DNA from 4 places in the Pseudoalteromonas sp. T1lg24 genome. Region 1 is predicted to be linked to each of the others. Evidence: predicted binding sites of a transcription regulator. Region 1 holds the regulator's gene; each other region holds the start of a gene.
What was found. Region 1 encodes sigma-54, which starts transcription at its own class of promoters, with help from an activator protein. Its sites were predicted from a motif close to GTTGGCACGNNNNTNGNNT; they were not measured.

Region 1 (3,615 bases):
GGCCACGCTCTACAATAACGAAAAGCTCATTTTGGAACAAAACGTTATTGCCAAAAGTCTAACGCCAAATATCATGCTCAATATAATTGAAGCGGCAAGCGTAGAATATTTAATTAATAGCAAACTAATGACTTCTCAATCCGAAGTAAAAATGACAGGTCCGGGACTTGAAATTAAAGGACAAGGCCTCAATGCTAATTTAGAAGAGCAAGTTATTAAGTTAATAAACCATACAAAGACCACTTATTATGACCAATAACATGACGAAATTACTGTCAATCGCTGGACTAGCCTTCACTTTGTGTATCACAAGTGGACACGCTATCGCTGAGCAGATCAAACTTAAGCACCCACTTGAGATTGACGCCGATGAGCAAGCTGCTCGCTTAAAAGAAAATGTCGGTATTTTTCGCCATAATGTGCAAATTAAGCATGGCAATATGACCATCACCGCCGATTACCTTGAGGCACATAAACGAGCTGAGTTAGGAGATAACCAGCAATTACTTATTGCCAGTGGTGACCCGGTAAAATTTATTGCTGAACAAGAAGATGGGTCAATCATTGTCGCAAGTGCTAAAAAAGTCACTTACGATGTGGCTAAATCATTATTTACAATGTCTGGTGGCGCCAAATTTCAACAAAATGGCGACATGATGTCAGCAGATACCATCATCTATGATCGCGCTGCTGAAACAGTGACGTCTAAAAAAGCTGAAAACTCAACTAACCAAGTAAAAACCATCATCAATACGCAAAATGAACAAGGCGAACAATGAGCACATTAATTGCCGAAAAGCTGGCTAAAAGTTACAAATCACGCCAAGTGGTAAAAAATGTTGGTTTAGAAGTAAAGGCTGGCAGTATTGTTGGTTTGCTTGGTCCTAACGGTGCCGGTAAAACTACGACGTTTTACATGATTGTTGGTTTAGTACCGAGCGACAATGGCGTTATTCGTATTGACGATAATGACATTACACTGCAACCAATGCATAGTCGCGCCCGTTTAGGCATAGGCTATTTACCGCAAGAATCGTCGATTTTTAGAAAGCTCACTGTGTATCAAAACATCATGGCGATTCTAGAAACACGCAAAGAACTTAATCGTGTGCAACGCGAAGAAGCGCTCGATGATTTATTAGAAGAATTTAACATTGGCCATATCCGAGATTCACAGGGTATGGCATTGTCGGGTGGTGAACGTCGTCGTGTCGAAATTGCGCGCGCATTAGCCGCAAACCCCAAATTTATCCTGTTAGATGAACCTTTTGCTGGTGTTGATCCTATTTCAGTGATAGATATAAAGAAAATAATTGAGCATTTGAAAAATCGCGGCATTGGCGTGTTAATAACAGACCACAACGTGCGTGAAACCTTAGATGTATGTGAAAAAGCCTACATTGTTTCTCACGGCGAATTAATCGCATCTGGCACGGCTGAAGACGTTTTAAACAACCAAAAAGTACGCGATGTATACCTAGGTGAACAATTCAGACTATAGTAATAGTTATAGGCCTTAAATTTGGAATTGAATTGTTAACTAGCGGCTTGAAATCGAAAGAAGGATTAGAATAACTACATGAAGCAATCTTTACAGCTTCGCCTTGGGCAGCAACTAACAATGACTCCACAATTGCAACAGGCTATTCGCTTGTTGCAGTTGAGTACGTTAGATTTGCAGCAAGAAATTCAAGAAGCGCTTGATGCCAATCCTTTACTTGAAGAAGACATTGACTACAGTGACGATAAACAAAACAACGAAAACACTGAGTCAAACAAAGACGAATCATTAAACGGCGATGATATTGAAGCAGCGCCAAGCCAAAGTGAAATTGAATCAAGCGACGCACTTAGCAACGAGAATATTTCTGAAGATTTAGCTATGGATGTGTCGTGGGACGATTATATCAGCGCCGCACCGGTTTCTGTCAGTAACGCCCCAGCTCCTGACAACGATACTGTGTATCAAGGCTCAACCAGCGAATCATTGCAAGATTACTTAATGTGGCAATTACGCTTAACGCCGTTCAGCGACACCGACGAGATGATCGCAACCACTATTGTTGAAGCGGTAGACGATTCAGGTTATTTAACACAAAGTAGCGAAGAAATTTTAGAAGCGGTACAGCAATCTGACGACCAAGAACAAATTGAACTAGACGAAGTTGAAGCTGTACTTAAACGCGTTCAACTCTTTGATCCTGTTGGTATTGCTGCGCGTTCGTTACAAGAATGTTTATTGATCCAGCTCAATCAGTACGACAAAAATACCCCTTGGCTAAACGAAACAAAGAGCGTAATCTCAAACCATATGGAACTTTTAGGATTACGTGATTATCGTACAATAATGAAGAAGGCTAAACTCAAGGAGCCTGAGTTAAAAGAAGTCTTAACATTAATACATAGCCTTAATCCAAAACCAGCTGAAAGCATCATAAAAGAAGAACCTGAATACGTGGTTCCCGATGTTTCAGTAAAGAAAATTAAAGGACGCTGGCGCGTTGATTTAAACAACGATAGCATGCCAAAGATCCGCGTGAATGAACAATACGCTGCGCTTACTCGCTCGATGAAATCAAGCACTGACAGCCAGTTTATTCGCAACCATTTGCAAGAAGCAAAATGGTTTATTAAAAGCTTAGAAAGTCGCAATGATACTTTATTAAAAGTAGCCAATTGCATTGTTGAACAACAACAGGCATTCTTTGAATATGGTGACGAAGCAATGAAACCTATGGTTTTAAACGACGTTGCCGAAATGGTCGAGATGCATGAGTCGACTATCTCGCGTGTAACAACGCAAAAATACATGCATACACCACGTGGCATTTATGAGCTTAAATACTTTTTTTCAAGCCACGTTAGCACGGAAAATGGGGGTGAGTGTTCATCCACCGCGATTCGAGCACTGATCAAAAAGCTAGTTGCGGCGGAAAATCCTGCTAAACCATTAAGTGATAGCAAGATTACCGACTTACTAGCGGAACAAGGAATTAAAGTGGCGCGACGCACTATCGCAAAATACCGTGAGTCGCTATCCATACCACCGTCTAATCAGCGCAAGAGCCTGATCTAGACCAAATAGAAGGAAAATGCTTATGCAATTAAACTTAACAGGTCGTCACGTAGAAATTACTGATTCTTTAAGAGACTATGTCACTAACAAATTTGCAAAACTAGAGAGGCATTTTGATCATATAAATAACGTGCACGTTATTCTAGATATTGAAAAACTATCACAAAAAGCAGAAGCTACTATGCATGTTAACGGTGGCGAATTGTTTGCCTCTACCGAGCATCAAGATATGTATGCAGCAATCGATGGCCTGGTCGACAAACTAGACCGCCAAGTAATTAAGCACAAAGAGAAACTTTCTCGCCACTAAAATGAAATTAACCGATATTATTGCTGAGGACTGCGCTAAAACCGCGGTCCTTTTTAATAGCAAAAAAAGACTGTTTGAATTTATTAGCGACCTTGCCCATCAGCAAGCCCCTGATATTACTTCTCAAGAGTTTCTTGAAGCCTTACTGCAACGCGAAAAGCTAGGTAGCACGGGTATTGGTAAAGGCCTCGCCATTCCTCATGGCCGCATTGATGGCCTACAAAATACC
Region 2 (3,615 bases), on a different contig from region 1:
TAACATGATGAATAAGCTCAACCCCATCGCCGTCGGGAAAGTGATAATCTAAAACAATGACACTAAATTGAGACTTATCGCACAAGGCTTTCGCTTGCTCCAAATTATACGCTTGCGACACTACGTATTCCTCGGTCAAGCTTGAAGCAACAAGATCATTTAAACAAATATCGTCTTCCGCAATTAGTAAGTCTATCTTCATAGTTTAAACACGTTAATAGCACCAGTACTAAGCATAGAATAATATTACAAATAAAAAAGCCCAACGCCATTAGGCATTGGGCTTTCACATATTTACAACTTAAATCAAACTAACTGGTTAGATATTACCTCGTACGGTAACAAACTCAGGGTACGCATCTACACCACAATCGTGCTGGTCCATACCATTAATTTCTTCTTCTTCGCCAACACGAATACCCATGGTTTTCTTAAGTACCGCCCAAACAATAAATGAGCTCACAAACACAAAGGCAAAGATTACTACTGCGCCAATTAACTGATTTACAAATGTCGCATCACTATTTGATAACGGCACTAGCATAAGGCCTAAGAAGCCGCATACACCGTGAACTGAAATCGCACCCACTGGGTCATCAATTTTAGCTTTGTCTAATGCCACAATACTGAACACAACTAAGCTGCCACCTAGCGCGCCACCTAGCACCGCAAGTAACGGGCTTGGCGATGCAGGTTCTGCAGTAATTACAACAAGACCTGCAAGTGCGCCATTCAATACCATAGTTAAATCAGCTTTACGCCATAACACTTTACAAAGTAATAGTGCTGAAATTGCGCCAGCAGCCGCTGCCGCATTCGTGTTAAGTAAGATTTGACTCACTGCTGTGGCATTTTCTTTATCTGATAGCAGCAATTGCGAACCACCATTAAAACCAAACCAACCCATCCAAAGAATAAATGTACCTAATGTTGCAAGCGGCAAATTAGAGCCCGGAATTGGGTAGATTTCACCATTTTTACCATACTTCCCTTTACGTGCACCCAGTAATAATACACCGGCAAGCGCAGCCGCTGCCCCCGCCATATGTACAATACCTGAACCTGCAAAATCAACAAATCCCATCTCAGATAAGAAGCCACCGCCCCAAGTCCAGTAACCTTCTAATGGATATATAAAACCAGTTAACACCACACAAAAAACAAGGAAAGACCATAACTTCATACGCTCAGCAACTGCACCTGAAACAATCGACATTGCCGTTGCAACAAACACAACTTGGAAGAAAAAGTCTGATTGCAATGCATGATCAGCATCTGCCGCTTCAGTACCAATCAGCATGCCCAATGACGGTAAAAAACCACCCTCGGCATTATCAACATACATAATGTTGTAACCAACAATCAGATAAACCGTACATGCAATCGCGTAAAGCGCGACGTTTTTAGTTAAAATTTCAGTGGTGTTTTTAGAGCGTACTAGGCCCGCTTCTAACATTGCGAAACCCGCAGCCATCCACATTACTAAGATGCCAGACATTAAAAAGTAAAATGTGTCGAGCGCAAACTTTAATTCAACTACTGTGTTTTCCATGACATTCCCCTTAAATTGCCGCTTCGTCTAACTCGCCCGTACGAATACGAACAATTTGCTCTAGGTCATAGACAAAAATTTTGCCGTCACCGATTTTGCCGGTTTGTGCCACATTGGTAATCGCCTCAACCACGCGGTCAACATTGTCACTTTGCGTTGCAATTTCGACTTTAATTTTTGGAATAAAATCAACTTGGTACTCTGCGCCTCGATATAGCTCAGTGTGCCCGCGTTGACGTCCAAAACCTTTTACATCGACTACTGTCATGCCCTCAATGCCAAGATCTGACATCGCTTCTCTAACATCATCAAGCTTAAATGGCTTAATAATGGCGCTGATCATTTTCATAACGTGTACCTGTTGTTGTTTTTTATTTGTACTTACTAAATCCAACCTTTATGCCAATAATATTTTTTTATCTAATTCATAAAGTTATGTAATTTACAATGTGTTACAACAAAGTTAACGCACCACAAAGGTGCAGCAATAGTGGGTTTGTGAACGTTTTGGTGCAAAAAATGAAACAGCAAAAACTTGCTTTGGTGACCGTTTTTGACACAATATGAACCAACGGAGTTGGTATATAACCCTGAACTTTGCCAACTCAATGGAATTAAAAATCAATAACAAAGGATATATAAGCACATGGCTTATTGGGTTATCCAAGCGCTCACTGCGGTTTTACTGTTGCTTAGTGGATTATCAAATATAAATACTGATAAGGAAATTTACGGTTTAGCAAATACGTTTGCACACACTGGCGGAAAAGTGTTTTGTTTTTTTCTGATCACCCATTTTTTACTCAGGGCACCGATTAATTTTCTTCGCGATAAAGAAACCAACCTTTTTAAAATCACTCTGAGCGGCATTTTTCTCGTTATGATTAGTGCTTACTTGGCCACCAACATAGCTGAATCGAGTCACGATACTTTTAAACCTCTTGCTAAAAAACTCGCTTACTACAAAGCTAACCCAGATAAAGATCCGCTTAATGAAAGTAATGAGGACGCTCAACCAGCAAGCGATGGCGACACTTCAATAGTCGATGATACATCAGACTCAACCCAATCAGATTCCTCAAAAGGAAAAAGCGTTTCTTCAGAATTTAAAAGAGGATTCAAAGAAGGCTATAAACGAGAACACCTAAAAATTCGCGAAGAACAAGAAAAAATTGCTCAAGGAGATCCTGAAGCAATAGAACGAGCTTCATCTGAACGACTTCGTTCCCAACTTGGTGTGTTTGGATTTTGGCTCTTTTTCTATATGCCTTTATCGGCTTTAAAACGTCGCTTCCAAGTTAAAACACAACTTAAGCAAAGCCAGATCGCATTATTAATGAGTCAGCTTAATCCGCATTTTTTGTTTAATTCATTAAACAGTATTCGCGGTATGATTTTCGAAGATAAACAGCTTGCTAAAGAGTTAATCGATAAACTAAATGAGCTTTTTCGCTACAACTTAACTGCGAATAAGCACCCCACGGTAAAATTAAAAGAAGAATTACGCATTTGTGAATTCTATCTTGATATTGAGCATATTCGCCTTGAAGAGCGCTTGTTAATTGAAATGCACGTAGATGAAACCTGCTTAAATATCAAAGTCCCCACTATGGGCATTCTTACATTAATTGAAAACTCAATTAAGCACGGCATTGCGCCAAGGCAAGATCAAAGCCTGCTGATTGTTGATATTGCTAAACAAAAAAACCAACTTGTGGTGACCGTAAGTAACCCAATTTACACAGGCACCTATAAAGTCGAAAGCACAGGTACAGGGCAAGAAAACCTAATTAAACGCTTACAGCTAATGTATAACGAAAACGCCTCGTTAAACGCTGAGTTTAAAGACGATAAATATATCGCATGTTTAACATTGCCAATTTAAAAAGGTCAAAATCCGGTTATGAATTTCAGTTACATTCGAAATACCAGTCCTAATTATTGGCGATACCAAGGGCCGATCTTATTTGTATCAGCCTTAGTAAGTCTCTTGGGTATCTGGGGGGTTTTTCAAGAACCTGAAGGCCAAGAGATACCCATATTTCAACTTGGTTGGTACGGTG
Region 3 (3,615 bases), 230 kb from region 1:
ACCATGGATTTTAATAACCGCAATGTAGATTTGATTGCCGAAGGCGTTGATTTAGCGATTCGATTTGGCCGAATGGCTGACTCTAATTTAATTGCGCGGCCACTTTCAACACGTGTTATGACTTTAGTTGCATCGCCTGAGTACTTAGCAAGGTTTCCTGCACCAAGCCACCCAGAGCAATTGATAGAGCATAATTGTTTAATAGCAGTTACTAACCGTTGGCGCTTTAATATGGGCGACAATATTAAAGAGTTTAAGGTGGCTGGACGTTGGCGCAGCAATAATGGAGAAGCGCTGCTGCAAGCGTGTTTATCGGGCTTAGGCATTGCTCATCTAGCGTATGATATTGTTGGGGACTATATTGAAAGTGGCAAATTAGTAAGCTTATTAGACTCATATCAAGTTGCAGATAACGCTTCTTGGCTGGTTTACCCCAACCGTGATCTAATGCCCTTAAGAGTACGTTTATTAATAGATTTTTTAATTGAAGAGTTTAAATCGAGATGACCGCGATTTATTTCAATTTTTGAACTATTATTGTGCGATTATATCGTGCACGATATATTTGACTGCAATAGAGGAGAAAGCTAATGACACCATTTTATCAATTTAGTATTAACAGTTTGCAAGGTCAGAATATCGACTTTGCAGATTTTGCAGGCAAAGTCGTATTAGTTGTAAATACTGCTAGTAAGTGTGGATTAACACCACAATATGAAGGTCTTCAAGCGTTACACAAAAAGTATAGCGACCAAGGTTTAGTTATTATTGGTTGCCCGTGTAACCAATTTGGCCAACAAGAACCAGGCTCGCCGGAACAAATTCAGGGTGAATGTTTAATTAACTATGGCGTGATTTCACTATGACAGAGAAAATCGATGTAAATGGTGAAAATAGCCACCCACTTTATAAGTATTTACGCACTGAATTGTCGGGTATTTTGGGCAATAAAATTAAGTGGAACTTTACTAAGTTTTTAATTGGCCGAGATGGCAAACCAGTTAAGCGTTTTGCGCCAACAACAAAACCTGACGCACTTGCTAGCTATATCGAAAAAGCGCTGGCGCAATAGTATGGCAAGTAAGCCCGAGCAACTGTTAGAAAATCAACTTTGCTTCCCAATTTATGCGGCGTCACGTCTAGTGACGCGGCTTTACCAGCCTGAGTTAGACAAATACAAATTAACTTATCCGCAGTACGTTATTTTACTGATTTTATGGCAGCAAGATGGCGTTACTGTGGGGGAAATTGGGCAGCAGGCGATTTTAAACAATAATACATTAACGCCTATTTTAAAGCGTATGGCCGACAACAATTTAATTGAGCGCAGGCGTGATGATTGGGATGAGCGAAAAGTACGTATTTATTTAACTGATTACGGTAACTCGCTACAGCAATCGCTTTCGTGCCTACCTTCACAACTGGTAGATAAAGTAGGGTTAGATCTTGATAAAGCGTCCCAACTAAAAGCATTGCTCGGTGATTTAATGTTGCAGTTAAACGAACACAGTTAACCTAAATTTAGGTGAACTCGTTCAGATCGACACGCGCTAATTCTATGGATTAATGTGTATTGGCTGATTTTTATTATTTTTGTGTGACTAAGTTTGGAATTAGGGGTGTGAAATACCCGCCACATAAAGCATCAACAGTGGCTAATTATTGTTTTTAAACCATGGCGCGAAATGCTGTTATAGCTCATCCCAGTAATTGTGGGTGTCATCCATGCCAATGGATTTTCGTAATCGCTTTCTTTCTAAAATATCTTCTAAACGTTTTTTAACTTCGCGTTTATGTTCGTTTTCTTGGTTGTTTTCTAAATCGCTATTTAGCGGCTCTTGATTGTTTATGTTTTGGTAATTGTCTTTCATGATCACCCTCAACATTAAATGTTTAAGCACTCATAAACAGTAATAACCATTATTGTATTTTGCGCAAGTAAATATATTTCAAATAACTTAGTCAAATACACAACTCACATGGTTAAATTTACTATTTTTTAGTTTTTAAATGCTTTTTAGAAGCTCTCAAAGTTACGAGAAAATAGTTATCTATATGTATTTTAAATGTTTTTTAAATTTGGCACTGACCTTGATATAGCTATATCAACGAGAGAAAAAATTAAAACGCAAAAGATACGGGAATCACTATGAAACAATTACTTTTAACAACAGCAGTGGCAGCGTGTATTGGCTTATCAACAAATGCAGTAGCACATCAAGATGGTCACGACAGCAATATGAGCTTTTCGTCGGATAGCTGCAATTTAGAATTTAACAACACCCTATCAATTACACCTGATACGGTTAATATCAAAGCCGCTTCAGGTGAAGTAGTTATTGACCAAGATGGTAACTTGCAGATTAATGGCGAAGCGCAGTCACTCTCTGCAGCGGATCAAACATTACTTGCCCGTTACTCTAGCGATGTGCGCGGTCAGGTTCCACAAGTGGCTGAGATAGCGATGGAAGGTGTCGCGTTAGCAGGTGTTGCGCTAAGCGAAGTGGGCAGTGCATTTGGCTTAAAAAATATGGCTACAATGGAACAAATGATGTCAGAGATTGGCGATGAAATTCACGCTGCATTTTATGACGGTGGCACATTCATTATGGATCAAGGCCGTTTCGATAACATTGGCGACACATTCGATAGTAAGTTCGACCAGCAAATGGAACAAGCAATGGAAGAAATGATTATGGAATCCATTGGCAGCTTGCTGATTACTTTAGGTAGCGAAATGTTAAGTTCTGGCGGTGATATGAGCGAGTTTGAGCAGCGCATGGAACGTATGGGCGAGCAAATTGAAGAAAAAGTTGAGCTACAAGCGAAGAATATTGAGCAAAGAGCCGACCAAATGTGTTTTGACTTTAAAGACCTAGCAATGCAAGAGGATGAGTTACAAGCGCGTATTCCGGCACTTGCAAATTACGATGTATTTAAAGTGGAAACTAAAAAGTCATCAATCTAAATTAAGGATATTGAATTTAGATTAAAGCGTCAGTCATCAATGTGAAGGAGCCTAGGCTCCTTTTTTATGGTGTTAAATTATTTTTATCGTTAACGCGCTTTTAGCTACTTCAATCACCACAGGTGTGTAGCCTGCAGATTCTCCATCTGCTTGCACAGGCAAGTTTGGGGTTAGGACTTCAAGTTGTGTAAATGCGTGTTCCTTCACTTCTGGTAGCGAAATATGTTTACCGTAATAGAGCTTAGGTAAAGCCCAGAGCTTTTTGGCTAAATGCGTTTTTTCTACACTGTAACGCATTAAGTGCGACGAGTTTAGCTCTGCGTTGGGCGCAATTTTCATACCGCCGCCAAAGTATTTGCCATTAGCAAACACCGTAAGAAAGTTTTTATAATGCGTTTCTTTACCTTGCTGCTTTAATGATAAGAGCGACTCCTTAAAGAATAAAAGACAAGCAAGGGTATGATATAAATAGCTGAAACGCGCTAACCAGCCTTTATTTCCTTTGGTGCGCTCTACGATTTCAGCGTCAAAGCCTACACCGGCACTATTAATAAAATAACGCGCATTAACTTTTCCTAAATCAATTGTGATTACGCGATCGCTTTGTACTAACTGCTTTAGTTGTTGTTTGCTATAGGCAAAATTGC
Region 4 (3,615 bases), on a different contig from region 1:
TCATTCATTTCATCTTTTCCAATCTGGTATAGTCCAGATTATTTAAGCATAAAAATGGCCTTGAATTATGAAACTTCAATGACAAATAACGGTTCGGGATAAACCTTAGGTAGGAGTTATTCGGCTTTTAGTGGTACAAACTGTCCATTAGTCAGTGATAAAAGATCACTTGGTTGAAGTTCAATCTCCAAACCGCGACGACCGGCGCTCACATAAATAGTGGATTGTGCTTTAGCAGAGTCATCAAGCAGGGTTTTAAGGCGTTTCTTTTGTCCTAGTGGGCTTACGCCGCCAAGTACATAACCGGTTGAACGCTCAACATCGAGCGGTTCGGCCATTTTGGCTTTTTTTGCTTTACTCGCCTTGGCCACAGCTTTTAGATTTAATTTTCGATCGACAGGAATAATCGCGACAACCAGCTCGCCATTATCTAAGCTTGCTACCAGCGTTTTAAACACAGTGGCCGCAGATACGCCAAGCTTTTCACTGGCTTCTAACCCGAAAGATGCAACACTGCTGTCGTGTTCATACTGGTGTACGGAGAAATCTATCTTCGCTTTTTCTGCTGTTTTAATTGCTGGCGTCATGATTTTACTCATAAAACTAAGATGTTATAAGCAGCTTACATAAGCCAATTCAAAAGCAAAAGCATTTTTAATGTGAAAATAGTGCGACCGTAAAAGTATTCATGTCCAACAAAAAATAGTTCAGGTCGCACTAGGGAGGGTTGATACGGGGTTATCCAGTGAATCTGGCGAATTCTTGTGGACTTAACTCGCCATTATTATCGCGGTCTAAATGTGTAAATTGTTCAAGTAGTGCGTGATTGCGTTTCGCCTCGTCTACGCTGATGGTACCGCTGTTGTCAGAATCGAACAAAGCAAACTCTTCATCTGCAACGGCTTTTACGGTGGCAAATAACATTACATACATTGAGATTGCGATAACTAAGGCTTTTTTCATTTCACTTCACTACTTGATTTAATAAAAAAAGTTGGACTCACTCGGCATACTGATTGACAAGGAGTTAAGTGAGCCCAACTGTAAAACGGGATATTTAAGAAGCTTTAAACTTATGACGCTTTAAACTTCGAAAATTCCTCTTTGCTTAACTCGCCACTGTTGTCTACATCTAAGTCAGCAAATTGGTGAACTAGCGATACGTTTTGCATTGCTTCGTCTTTGCTGATAGAGCCGTTACCGTCTGTATCAAGTGTTGCGAAATCGTCCGCTGCAACTACAGAGAATGAACTTGCGATAACAAATACTGACATTACTAATTTTTTCATTTTAAATTCCTTCATCTTTACTTTGGGTTTGTTACTTAACGTTGGAAAGTAGCGCACTTCCCCTGGTACGGATTAGCCTTTAAATGCTGCAAACTCGTCTTTGCTTAGCTCGCCGTTACCGTCAACATCCAGTGTTTTAAATTGCTCTGAAAGTGCTTCATTTTGTGCCGCTTCCTGCTGGCTGATTGCACCATTGCTATCACTATCAAGTGTTGCGAAATCGTCCGCTGCAACTGCTGAAAATGAACTTGCGATAACAAATACTGACATTACTAATTTTTTCATTTGGAACTTCCTTTCATTTTAACTTTGAATATCTAAACTGATTGGAAAGTAGCGCACTTCCCTATTATTAAGTGGTAAGGCGTTTATTAGCCTTCAAATGCTGCAAATTCGTCTTTGCTGATTTGCGCATCTTCGTTTGTGTCTAACTCTTGAAACACTTCAGCTACTTTGCTGTTTGCAGCTGCTTCTACTTCAGAAATGAAGCCATCTTTGTTAAGGTCAAGCTCATCAAATAATGTGTTTGCTTGTGTATTAAATGCTGCTACACCAAGTACTGCTGTTAAATATGCAATTGCTCTAATCTTCATGGGTATTTCTCCCTATATTTGGATGTCTGTTAAATTTTTGCTTAACGCAAAATACATTTGTTAAGCTAGTCTCGTTTTATGCTTTCGCATTGTCGCAAAGACTATTACAAACATGATGCCAACTTTTAAAAAAGCATATAAAACAAATAGATAGGATTTTTTTGAGGTATTTCGCTCGAAAATAAGCTGTTTATTTGTTGCTAAATTGCAACAACAAAACAGCCATCATGTTTTTATCTTTATAAAACAATTAGTTATATTGTCGCAATTTTGCAACAACTAATTTAATTTCTACTTTTAATCGAGCAAAAGCTGTTCGGTTCAGCCTGTATTTGCAAAGGTTTTTTTTAGTGAAACAATTTTTTTCTCAGTCGTTACAAAAACAAGCGCTAGTTGCCATGTTAGTAGGTGTACTTCCGATCGTATTGCTTACACTGTGGTATGCCACCAGTATCTCGAAACACCAGCAAGAAACGCTTATGATTTACGATGAAAATCAGGAGCTTATACTCGAATACAATTATATAAAAGCAGACGTAAATGGCATTGAAAAGGCGCTCAAGAACAACCAACTGTTAAAGAGTGAACAATTACAAATTAGTATCGAACAAAAATGGCAAACCACGCAAAATCGCATTGAATTACTAAAATTAAAACTCGCGAAAAGTGATTTTGTTGCTAAATTGCAACAAGCGACATTATTAGACCCAAAAAGCGCTGACGAATTTGCGCAACTGGTGGCGCAACTTAAACAACTTGATGCCAACTTTGATGACACACTAGATACCCGCCTCGCAAATAAAAATGAACAGTTTAAGTCGTTACAAACCGAGTTTGTTGTTGGCCTTATTGTGTTACTGCCGATATTAGTGATTATTAGTTCGTTTTTAATCTTTCGCATTTGTCGTCAACTCAATCAGGTTGAAACCGTGTTATCTGATGTAGGTAAGGGGCAGTTAGATCAGCCGATAAAATTATCAGGTAGCCATGAGCTGCAACAACTTGGCAGGCGACTTGACTGGCTTCGCTTGGCACTAAAACGCGTGCAACAACAAAAGGAAACTTTTTTACGTCATGTCACCCACGAACTGAAAACACCGCTAGCCTCGATTAATGAAGGCAGCAGCTTATTAAACAGCGGTTTACTTGGCGAGGTAAGTGATAAACAAGGTAGAATTCTAACAATAATGCAACAATCGGTAGAAAAGCTTGCGCGCATGATTGATGATTTACTTAATTACAGTGCAGCCAACCACCCTGACGGATTACAACAGGTCACCTCTTTCAACACACTTGAAGAAGAAATTAACCGTCACTTAAGTGATACTATTGCGAATAAGGACGTCGCTATATGTTGGCACATTAGCGCTACAAATAAGGTACCTCACTTACCGTGTAAATTGATCCTTACGCAACTAGTCAGCAATGCGCTAAATCATGCGACAAGCACAGTAGATATTTACATTAGACAAAATCATAATACCATTGAACTTAACGTGGCGGACGACGGACCAGGCATTAATCAAGAAGAAGCACACTTACTTTTTCAGCCTTTTTACCAAAGCGAACACAATAAAAACAAGCAAGGTTCTGGGTTAGGGCTTGCCATTGTGTCAGAATGCGTCAATCAATTAAAAGGCGATATCACATGGCAAGAAACAGACTCAGGTGCAAACATACTAATTACATTCCCAAGCCAATGAAGATATTTAAACTCATTACACATTTAAGTG

Region 2: C2M30_RS02130 (P-II family nitrogen regulator) is a predicted target of sigma-54. The motif match lies at 1,941-1,959, and genes of this name have one in related genera.
Region 3: C2M30_RS19955 (YggN family protein) is a predicted target of sigma-54. The motif match lies at 2,079-2,097, and genes of this name have one in related genera.
Region 4: C2M30_RS18075 (EF-hand domain-containing protein) is a predicted target of sigma-54. The motif match lies at 1,987-2,005, and genes of this name have one in related genera.

What each region holds. Positions count from the first base shown of each region.
Region 1 covers NZ_PQCB01000034.1:323,097-326,711, reverse strand. The annotation lists gene lptC (LPS export ABC transporter periplasmic protein LptC) at 1-259, shown strand, start outside; gene lptA (lipopolysaccharide transport periplasmic protein LptA) at 261-779, shown strand; gene lptB (LPS export ABC transporter ATP-binding protein) at 776-1,501, shown strand; gene C2M30_RS20965 (RNA polymerase factor sigma-54) at 1,580-3,076, shown strand; gene hpf (ribosome hibernation promoting factor) at 3,099-3,386, shown strand; gene ptsN (PTS IIA-like nitrogen regulatory protein PtsN) at 3,388-3,615, shown strand, end outside.
Region 2 covers NZ_PQCB01000004.1:178,108-181,722, reverse strand. The annotation lists gene C2M30_RS02140 (response regulator transcription factor) at 1-202, opposite strand, end outside; gene C2M30_RS02135 (ammonium transporter) at 320-1,552, opposite strand; gene C2M30_RS02130 (P-II family nitrogen regulator) at 1,563-1,901, opposite strand; gene C2M30_RS02125 (sensor histidine kinase) at 2,199-3,437, shown strand; gene C2M30_RS02120 (histidine kinase) at 3,456-3,615, shown strand, end outside.
Region 3 covers NZ_PQCB01000034.1:97,425-101,039, forward strand. The annotation lists gene C2M30_RS19935 (LysR family transcriptional regulator) at 1-507, shown strand, start outside; partial or broken gene C2M30_RS19940 (glutathione peroxidase) at 591-1,072, shown strand; gene C2M30_RS19945 (MarR family winged helix-turn-helix transcriptional regulator) at 1,074-1,514, shown strand; gene C2M30_RS19950 (PA3496 family putative envelope integrity protein) at 1,692-1,871, opposite strand; gene C2M30_RS19955 (YggN family protein) at 2,150-2,968, shown strand; gene C2M30_RS19960 (diacylglycerol/lipid kinase family protein) at 3,041-3,615, opposite strand, start outside.
Region 4 covers NZ_PQCB01000033.1:1,303,959-1,307,573, reverse strand. The annotation lists gene phnW (2-aminoethylphosphonate--pyruvate transaminase) at 1-8, opposite strand, end outside; gene ybaK (Cys-tRNA(Pro) deacylase) at 117-587, opposite strand; gene C2M30_RS18090 (EF-hand domain-containing protein) at 739-963, opposite strand; gene C2M30_RS18085 (calmodulin) at 1,074-1,289, opposite strand; gene C2M30_RS18080 (calmodulin) at 1,362-1,574, opposite strand; gene C2M30_RS18075 (EF-hand domain-containing protein) at 1,661-1,882, opposite strand; gene C2M30_RS18070 (sensor histidine kinase) at 2,233-3,585, shown strand; gene C2M30_RS18065 (hypothetical protein) at 3,582-3,615, shown strand, end outside.